2 regions of the Paenibacillus sp. JNUCC 35 genome follow, and region 2 is predicted to be linked to the other one. Evidence: riboswitches for the same ligand, from Rfam matches in the RefSeq annotation. Region 2 holds a riboswitch; the other holds the start of a gene.

Region 1 (4,406 bases), 2.6 Mb from region 2:
GGAACACGTCGCCGATGATCTCGGCGGGCGAATCGGCGGCATCGTCGACGGGGGGCCGACGGGCGTCGGCGTAGAGTCGACCGTCGTGGAGTGGGCGTCCGGGGCGGTCTACATCCTGCGCCCCGGCGGGGTGACGGCCGAGCAGCTGCGCGAGGCGCTGCCGGACGTGCCGGTGCGCGAGCCTGTGCGCACCGGGGAACCGGCCGGGACGCCGCGGGCTCCCGGCATGAAGTACGCGCATTATGCCCCGAAGGGGAGCATGCGCGTGGTGCTGGGCGACGATCCGGAGGCCGTCGCCGAGTGGATGCGGCGCGACCTGGACGCCGCCAAGGCCCGCGGTGAGCGCACGGGCGTGCTCACCTATGACGAGCGCCGCGGTCTGCATCACGCGGACGCCGTAATCTCCTCCGGCCGTCTAGCCGAGCCGGAGACGATCGCGCGCGGGCTGTATGCCGCGCTCCGGCAGTTCGACCGCGAGGGAGTGACGTATATTCTCGCGGAAGGCTGCCCGGACACGGGAATAGGCCGTGCCGTCATGAACCGTCTGCTGAAAGCGGCGGGTCAGGAAGTCATCCGGGTTTAAACATACAAGGGGAAACCCGGTGCCCTTAGAACGGCCTTAAGCTCTCCGGTTCGTATAAAGTAACTGCCGTCAGCGGCTAAGCTTCGGGCAGTTGCAGATCCCCCGGAACGTCTTTATTCTTTTCCGTTCCGAAAAGCAGCCGCCTGTACCGGTTATGCAGACAGGTACAAGTCCATAGCATGTTTCCCGGTTTGTCCGCATATCTTGAGAGAGAAAAAGTGGACAGGGGGAAATACCAATGGCGGCACTGGCGGGCGTGTCACCTTTCGTATGGGGCCAACTGGTGACGATCTTCATCATGGCTATTGCGCTTGGTTTTGACGCGTTTTCTTTAGGGATTGGAATCGGAATGAGGGGTATACGCCTGCTGCATATTCTTAAAATCAGCATCGTGATCGGTCTCTTTCATATCCTCATGCCGCTGCTCGGCATGTATGCGGGACATTATCTCGGCTCTTTACTCGGACAAGTTGCCGTGGCGGCCGGGGGCGGTCTGCTCATTTTGTTAGGATCCCATATGATTTACAGCTCGTTCCGTGGAGAAGATTCCAATGCATTCGATCATCGCACCTTCTGGGGAATGGTCCTGTTTGCGTTAAGCGTGAGCGTGGATTCCTTTTCTGTCGGCGTTTCGCTGGGGATTTTCGCAACGGATGTGGTTTTGACGGTGCTGCTTTTCGGATTGCTGGGCGGAGGCATGTCGATTCTGGGGCTTATGCTCGGGCGTCATGTGGGAAGCTGGATCGGTGAATACGGAGAAGCGCTGGGCGGTGTGATTTTGCTGCTGTTCGGTCTGAAATTTCTGCTGTAAAGTGTCCCTGATTTCAAAAAAACGGTACAATATATAGAGAGCGGAATAACCCGTTGGAATACTCTGTAAGGAGGTAGACGAAACATGAAACAGATTCTTTTTGTCTGTACCGGAAATACATGCCGCAGCCCGCTGGCTGAAGGGATTCTGCGCCATATGGCCCGGCAGGATAACCTGGAAGTCCATATCCGTTCTGCAGGGGTTTTTGCTTCCGACGGCAGTCCGATTTCCCGGCAATCTTCCTCCGTTTTGCGTGAAAAAGGCTGTGAAGCTTCTATCAGCTCCAGTCTTCTCAGATCCGCAGACGTGGATTGGGCCGATCTCATCTTAACGATGACACAAGATCATAAACGCGCCGTTATTCAGCGGTTCCCGCAGGCGGCGGATAAAACACATACACTGAAAGAATTTGTAGAAGACGATCCCAAGGTTGTCACGGCTGCCGCGGAATGGGAGAAGCTGATTGCCGAAGTGCAGGTTAAGCATGCCCTTTCCGAAGAAATCACGATAGAAGAGCGGACGCGGCTCATCCACTTGGAAAAACAACTCCCGGATTACGATATTTCCGATCCTTACGGCGGTTCGTTGGAGCTTTACCGCCATACGGCGGAAGAAATCGAAGAAGCGCTCGTTAAACTGGTTCAAAAGCTAAAGGAAAGCCGATGAGCGTCAAACGGTCGCATTATCTTTCTGCCCGGCCTAACAAAATCTTCATTTTTTAGCGGCTTTACAGTTTTGCGGGAATACGGTAAGATAGGGGCATAAAAGAAGACCCGATGTAACTGGCGACGAGTGGGTGTAACCACAGTGGAGCATCGGGGTATACGGCCGGTCGCCTGGGCAAAAGAGCAGTACATGCGTATTTACGCGTGTCATGCTCTTTTTTTCATTGTCTCTTAACGATTACACAGGTGCAGGTTAAGTCGGAATTTGCCGGTTTTTTTCTCCGGCTGATCGGTTTGGGTTATAATAGAGCCAAACGCAGTTTATTCCCACTCGAGGAGGGCTTTTCAATGAAAATTGCAATTGGCGCCGATCACGCCGGATACCGGCTTAAAGATGTTATCGTTCCTTACCTGGAATCGTTAGGTCATGAAGTGAAGGATGTCGGCTGCAACTGTGAACAATCGGTCGACTATCCGGACTACGCCGTTCCGGTTTGCGATATGGTGCTTAACGGGCAGGCGGACAAAGGTATTCTGATTTGCGGTACAGGCATCGGCATGACCATTGCCGCCAACAAAATGCCGGGCATCCGCTGCGCGCTAGTGCACGATATGTTCTCCGCGAAAGCAACCCGGGAGCACAACGACACGAATGTGCTTGCTATGGGAGAACGCGTAATCGGACCCGGCGTGGCGCAGGAAATCGTCAAGATCTGGATTGAGACCGAGTTTTCGCACGGCGAACGTCATGAGAACCGCCTGAACAAAGTGAAGCTTTTGGAAGAGAAGAATACGATTCATCCGTAAGGAGCTCTATTTTAAATGGAGGTGATCGTATGAATGACGGCGAGAAAGTCTGGCTGGACGGAATAGGGCCTGCGGTCGAGGCCAATTTCCGGGCACTGATTGAAGCCGGCGGCTTAAGGCGCGGCCAGATCGTCGTGTTCGGTACCTCGACCAGCGAGGTCCGGGGCCAGAGAATCGGCACGTCCGGTACGCCGGAAGCGGCCGAGCGCATTTTCGCCGCCGCTGTCCGGGTGGCGGAAGAACACGGGCTGCGGCTCGCCTTCCAGTGCTGCGAGCATTTAAACCGCGCGCTTGTCGTCGAAGAAGCGCTGCTGGAGCAAGACTCCCGGCTGGAGCCGGTGAATGTAGTGCCGGTGCCCAAGGCGGGCGGCTCGATGGCCGCCCATGCTTACCGGCACCTGGAGCGCGCATGCGTCGTGGAAGAGATCGCCGCCCATGCGGGCATCGACATCGGCGACACGCTGATTGGCATGCACCTCCGCCGGGTGGCCGTCCCTGTGCGCCCGCCCGTGAAACGGGTGGGTGAGGCGCACGTGACGATGGCGTATACGCGTCCGAAGCTGATTGGCGGACAACGGGCGGTGTACGAGGCTGTCCCGGAGAGCGAGGGTATTCCCGTATTCGCCGGCGCTGTTGCTCCTGCCCGGACAAGTCCGGGAAGTGGGGCAGACAGCGGCGCCTGCGAATAATGCATCTGGAGCCGTGATAAACGGGGGATCTTTTTTCCTGTTTATCCGGCTTGTACAAAGTGAAACTGATTGTGATTTTAAAATCCATGGGAGGTTGTTATAGATGGTAGAATTTTTGCGTAAACAGGACCCGAAAATCGTTGAGGCTATGAACCTGGAGCTTGGCCGTCAACGCGACAAAATCGAACTGATCGCTTCCGAAAACTTTGTAAGCCAGGCGGTCCTTGAAGCTATGGGCACCGTGCTGACGAACAAATACGCGGAAGGCTACCCGTCCAAGCGTTATTACGGCGGCTGCGAGTACGTGGATATCGTCGAAGATATCGCGCGCGACCGTGCGAAGGAACTTTTCGGGGCCGAGCATGCCAATGTACAGCCTCACTCCGGTGCTCAAGCGAATATGGCCGTTTATCTGGCCGCGCTGAAGCCGGGCGACACAGTCCTGGGTATGAACCTGGCGCATGGCGGACACTTGACACACGGGAGCCCCGTCAACGCGTCCGGTATCCTCTATAATTTCGTAGCTTACGGCGTTAGCGAACAGGATTCCCGCATCGATTACGACGATGTCCGCAAAGCCGCGTTCAAACACAGACCTCGCATGATCGTTGCAGGGGCAAGTGCTTACCCGCGCATCATCGATTTCGAAAAACTGGGCCAAATCGCGGACGAAGTCGGCGCCCTGTTTATGGTTGACATGGCTCACATCGCGGGTCTTGTTGCGGCAGGTCTGCATCCGAACCCGGTTCCGCATGCCCATTTTGTCACGACAACGACTCACAAAACGCTTCGCGGACCGCGCGGCGGTTTGATTCTGTGCCGCAAGCCATGGGCTGCCGCAATCGACAAAG
Region 2 (4,406 bases):
GCTGCGAATCGTAAAAAATCATAATGACACAAACCAGAGTGATTCTGGTGGATAGGTCAGGATTCGGCATCGTAAGCAGTGAATGGCTATCTACCGAGAGCAGCAAATGAGCTTTAATTCCTGCCTGTCAAAAAGTTTAGCATCTACCTCCTGTCAATTTATGTCTAAATGAATCATTTCACCTCCTCATATCCATATTATAGTATAAGGCAGAAGCAATGGAAGTAGGTCTTTAGAACTATTTATATACATAAAATGGTTTAAATAGTAAAACATCTCCTCCATAATATCCAGAAAATTTGGATATTTTTTTGTAAAGATCGTAAATTGGAAAATAAATTAGAATTAAAAGGGAAATTGTCGAATGGAACGAATTAGATGTATACAAATGCGGAAGAGGAAGGGAGTGAGCCGGTTATGAGTGTTGCGGCAGACATCAAATTGTTTATTTCCGTCAAAAAAGCATGGATTCTGGTCCTGGCGATGATTTTGTACGGAATCGGCGTCGGAATTTTGGCGCCCATGAACGCCATTTACTTAAAAGAAGGGATCGGACTCGGGAAAGGCGAGATCGCGTCGATTTTTGCCATTTCGCTTGTGCTCAATATGATTTTCACGATCAGCGTCGGCATTCTGAGCGATAAGATTCCGCGGAAGAAAATCATCCCCATGGCGGCTTCTGTGGTGTGTGCGGCCGGGCTGCTGATCTATATGCGAGCCGACGGGTACGTATCCGCGCTGGTGGGCATGTCGATCGCATCGGCCCCGTCCGGGATGGTTATGGGGCAGATGTTTGCCATGGCCCGGAACCATTTCTCGAAGCTGGCGCCGGACATCGTGGAGATTTCGCAGCTCTGGCTGCGCGCGTCTTTCAGCGTGGGTTTTTTTGCGGGACTGCTGCTGGGGGCGAACATTTATTTATGGTTCACCTTCTACGGGGTGCTCTGGGGCAATCTTGCGGGGTACACGGCACTCTTCGTCCTTCTGTTGTTTTACCGGGAAACGGTGGAAGCGCCTTCCAAAGCGGTCCTTAAGAAGAGCGGCGAGCCCTTCTCGCTGGCTATGCTGGCCGCGCTGCTTATGCTGTCGTGCGCCGATGCGATTCGGGGCCTGTATCTTCCCCTTGTCGTGAACGAGAAGTTCGGCAACCCGGAGCTGATGTCTTACATCTGGAGCGCACAGGCGGTGTTCGAACTGTTGTTTATGACGGTTGCGGGCTATTGGGCGCTGAAATACGGCTTCAAGCCGGTCATTCTATTCGCCGGCCTGTTCGCGCTGATCGTCTATCTGGTGTACGCCAATGTCGATTACCTGCCGTTCTTTTTCGCTATGCAGCCGCTGTATTCGTTTTACGTGGCCGTGCTGCTCGGGGTGGCAATGGGCTACGTCCAGCGGATGTTTTTGCACAAAACCGGGTTCGGAGCCAGCCTGTATGTCGTGATTACCCAAATGGCTTCTCTGGTCGGCTATTTCCTGCCGCTGCTGATTGATGGCATCACGCCGTCCATCTTTTACATCCCCGCTACGCTCATTGTCGTCTCCATGCTGCTTATCACGAGAACGATGCTGAAAGAACGCGGCAGCAGAAAGCCGGGAAACGTACAAACTTTGTAAGTGAGGCGGTGTGCCAAACGGTCTTGAAAAAAATGCTTCTCCGGCACTTTACCGTAAAACGCCCGCTGTGCTAAAATGAGGCCACTGGAAGAGTGTGTAACTGGCGGAACGTGGGGAACCACGGGGGAGCACACGGGAAATATAGCCGTACGCCTGGGCGAAAGTATTTGCAGATAGCGGAAAACCGCGGTCTGCGGATACTTTTTTTGTTTTCTTTTTGTAGGAAACCAATAAATCGGGGGGCGGAAAACATGGGAATGTTAATGAAAACGGCAGATCTTGCCGGTCGGTTAAGGGACTCGATCCGAATAGAAACGGACGCGTGGAAAAAGCGGGGAATAGAACCTTCCCTGGCGGTTGTACTCCTAAAAGGGGATCCGGCTTCCGAATACTACGCCAGAGCCAAGGAAAAGACGGCGCAAAAACTCGGTATCGGCTACCGTCTGATGGAATTCGATCCGGCTATTACGCAGTCGGAATTGCTCGGACATCTTGGAGAGCTGAACGATGACAAAAGCGTGCACGGAATCATGCTGGAGCTTCCGCTGCCCCGGCATTTGAACCCGTCCGAAGCTTTCGAGCTTATCCGCCCCGACAAGGATGTGGACGGGATTACGCCCGGCAGTAAACTTGCCTGTTTCCTCGGCACAAAAGGGCTGTACCCGGCAACGCCCCAGTCCTGTATCCGCATTCTGCAGGAATTCGGATTCGGACTGAAAGGGCGGCATGTGGTGCTCGTCGGGAGAGGCGAGACCGTCGGCAGGCCTTTGATGCCTATGCTGCTGCGGGAGCACGCGACCCTTACGGTATGCCATTCGCACACGGAGAATCTCGCGCGTCATATTGCCGGTGCGGACATCCTCATTACAGCGGCCGGAAGGGCGGGGATGGTTACCGCGGATATGGTGCATCCGGATCTGGTTATTGTCGATGCAGGCATCAACGAAACGGACACGGGATTAACGGGGGATGTAAGTCCGGATGCTCTGCAGCGGGTAAAGGCGATGACGCCGGTGCCGAGAGGCGTAGGGACGTTAACGACGCTCATCTTGTTTGAAAATTAAAAGCGGTCGGAATGCAGATCGGGGAGGGAGCGTACAAATGAGGGTGTACGATCAGTCGATTCGCGAATTTCTGGCCGAGGCTTCTTCGGGCTCTCCGGTGCCCGGCGGAGGCAGCATTGCCGCTTTGGCCGCAGCCCTCGGAGCGTCCATGGGGTCGATGACCGCCTGCTTGACCACGGGCGCCAAGTTTAAAGAGCAAGAAGCCGCGATGCTCGAGAATACGGATCTTTTTCGGCAGGCCATCGTGCGGTTCGAATCCTTGCAGGAAAAAGATATGGCTTCATTCAGCCGGTTCATGAAGGCGCTGAAGCTGCCGGCTTCCACTCCCGCGGAGAAAGAAGCCCGGAGTCTCGCTATCCGGGAAGCCTCCGCTCATGCGGCGGATGTGCCGCTGGAACTGATGGAGGCGTGCCTCGGGGTCATGCGGCGGCTGGCGGTCCTGGTCCCGGAAGTCAACAAGAATGTGGTGTCCGATCTGGGAATTGCCGTTCTGATGCTGGAAGCCGCGGTACAATCTGCCTGGATCACGGTGGAAATCAACTTGAATGCCATGTCCGCCGACAACCGGAAAGAGTACAGAGACAAAGGAACACTTCTGATGAGAGAATCGGAAGAAATAAAACGGGATGCTTTGGTACAAGTAAGAGAGCGGATTTGAGAAGCCGCTCGGAGCGGCAGAGCTTTCCGATCATGGACAGCAAGATGTACCGTTCCGGCGATGATACAAAAAGCCGTCTGAGCTTCTTCTGAAAAGAAGAGTTTCAGACGGCTTTTTTGCTGGTTTAACGGGCCCGCGCCTTTATTCGTAGCGGCGAGTCGACGGCCAGGAGCCTTGAAGCTTGCGGATCAGCACGATCTCGCCGGTATGAAAAGCGTCGTGCTGGATGATGCTGGCGATGCGGAAACCGATCGGACAATCACGGTATAGAGCGTCCATGTCCGGATCGGATTTGGTGTCCAGAAGGCTGCCGATGCGGGTATGAACGGCGTCGAGCTCACGAAGCGTCCGCTGCCACGCTTCTTCGGAACCGTGCGTATCGGGCGTTTTGAATGTGTCGTCGTTGTTTTGGGCCCAGTGGTCCGGTTCTTCGCCCTGGAGATGCTCCAGCAGCCGCTGCTTGTAGTAGACCAGATGGTTGACTGTCTCCCAGATGGTATTGCCCGCTTTACCCGGCGGCCGCCAGGAAGCCTGCTCCGCGCTTATCCCGCTGACGGCGTCTTTCAGAGGGGCATACCAGTCTTCCGTTCCGTAAGCGTGTTCCCAGCCTCGTTTGAGAAGATCCAATCCGTTCATTTGATTTCCTCCTAAATTAAGAATGGTGTAAAATTAGAAAGGCGATGTCATCATGTGTGGATAGGTTGTGCGATAAGACTGCCCGATGTGCAGACCATTCGCACAGATTCATTGTAACTATCTATTTTGTTTATGGTGGTTACATTTTGAATTTTAACATCAATTGGAAGAAGACTCAATCTTTATTCGGAGGTTGTTTTGGAAAATTCGGCTTTAGAGTTTATGAACAGCCAGTGGTACGACTGGCGGGGAACGGGGCGGAGCGAGGACAGGCTTGACCGACCGGGCTGGCTGGAAGCTTTTCTCGAGAAGTGGGAGCTGCAGGCCCAGGTGCCTCCGCAGCCCCACGAACGCGCCGCCCTCGGCGAGCTCCGCCAAGCCATGCGCGCGATCACGGAATGCGCATGCTCTAACAGCGAGCCGGATCGCGCGGA

The links. Region 2 has a riboswitch for ZMP and ZTP ahead of AC2TF6_RS11825 (bifunctional 5,10-methylenetetrahydrofolate dehydrogenase/5,10-methenyltetrahydrofolate cyclohydrolase). Riboswitches for the same ligand answer to the same signal wherever they lie in the genome.
Region 1: it holds a riboswitch for ZMP and ZTP, as region 2 does, so the genes downstream of both, rpiB (ribose 5-phosphate isomerase B) here and AC2TF6_RS11825 (bifunctional 5,10-methylenetetrahydrofolate dehydrogenase/5,10-methenyltetrahydrofolate cyclohydrolase) in region 2, are expected to answer to the same signal.

Annotation. Positions count from the first base shown of each region.
Region 1 is NZ_CM177771.1:6,192,836-6,197,241, reverse strand. It holds gene AC2TF6_RS28060 (L-threonylcarbamoyladenylate synthase) at 1-583, shown strand, start outside; gene AC2TF6_RS28055 (manganese efflux pump MntP) at 822-1,394, shown strand; gene AC2TF6_RS28050 (low molecular weight protein arginine phosphatase) at 1,479-2,060, shown strand; ZMP/ZTP riboswitch at 2,163-2,243, shown strand; gene rpiB (ribose 5-phosphate isomerase B) at 2,408-2,866, shown strand; gene AC2TF6_RS28040 (TIGR01440 family protein) at 2,896-3,555, shown strand; gene glyA (serine hydroxymethyltransferase) at 3,659-4,406, shown strand, end outside.
Region 2 is NZ_CM177771.1:2,546,014-2,550,419, forward strand. It holds gene AC2TF6_RS11820 (MFS transporter) at 418-1,614, shown strand; ZMP/ZTP riboswitch at 1,701-1,780, shown strand; gene AC2TF6_RS11825 (bifunctional 5,10-methylenetetrahydrofolate dehydrogenase/5,10-methenyltetrahydrofolate cyclohydrolase) at 1,866-2,678, shown strand; gene AC2TF6_RS11830 (cyclodeaminase/cyclohydrolase family protein) at 2,716-3,336, shown strand; gene AC2TF6_RS11835 (DinB family protein) at 3,478-3,972, opposite strand; gene AC2TF6_RS11840 (CGNR zinc finger domain-containing protein) at 4,171-4,406, shown strand, end outside.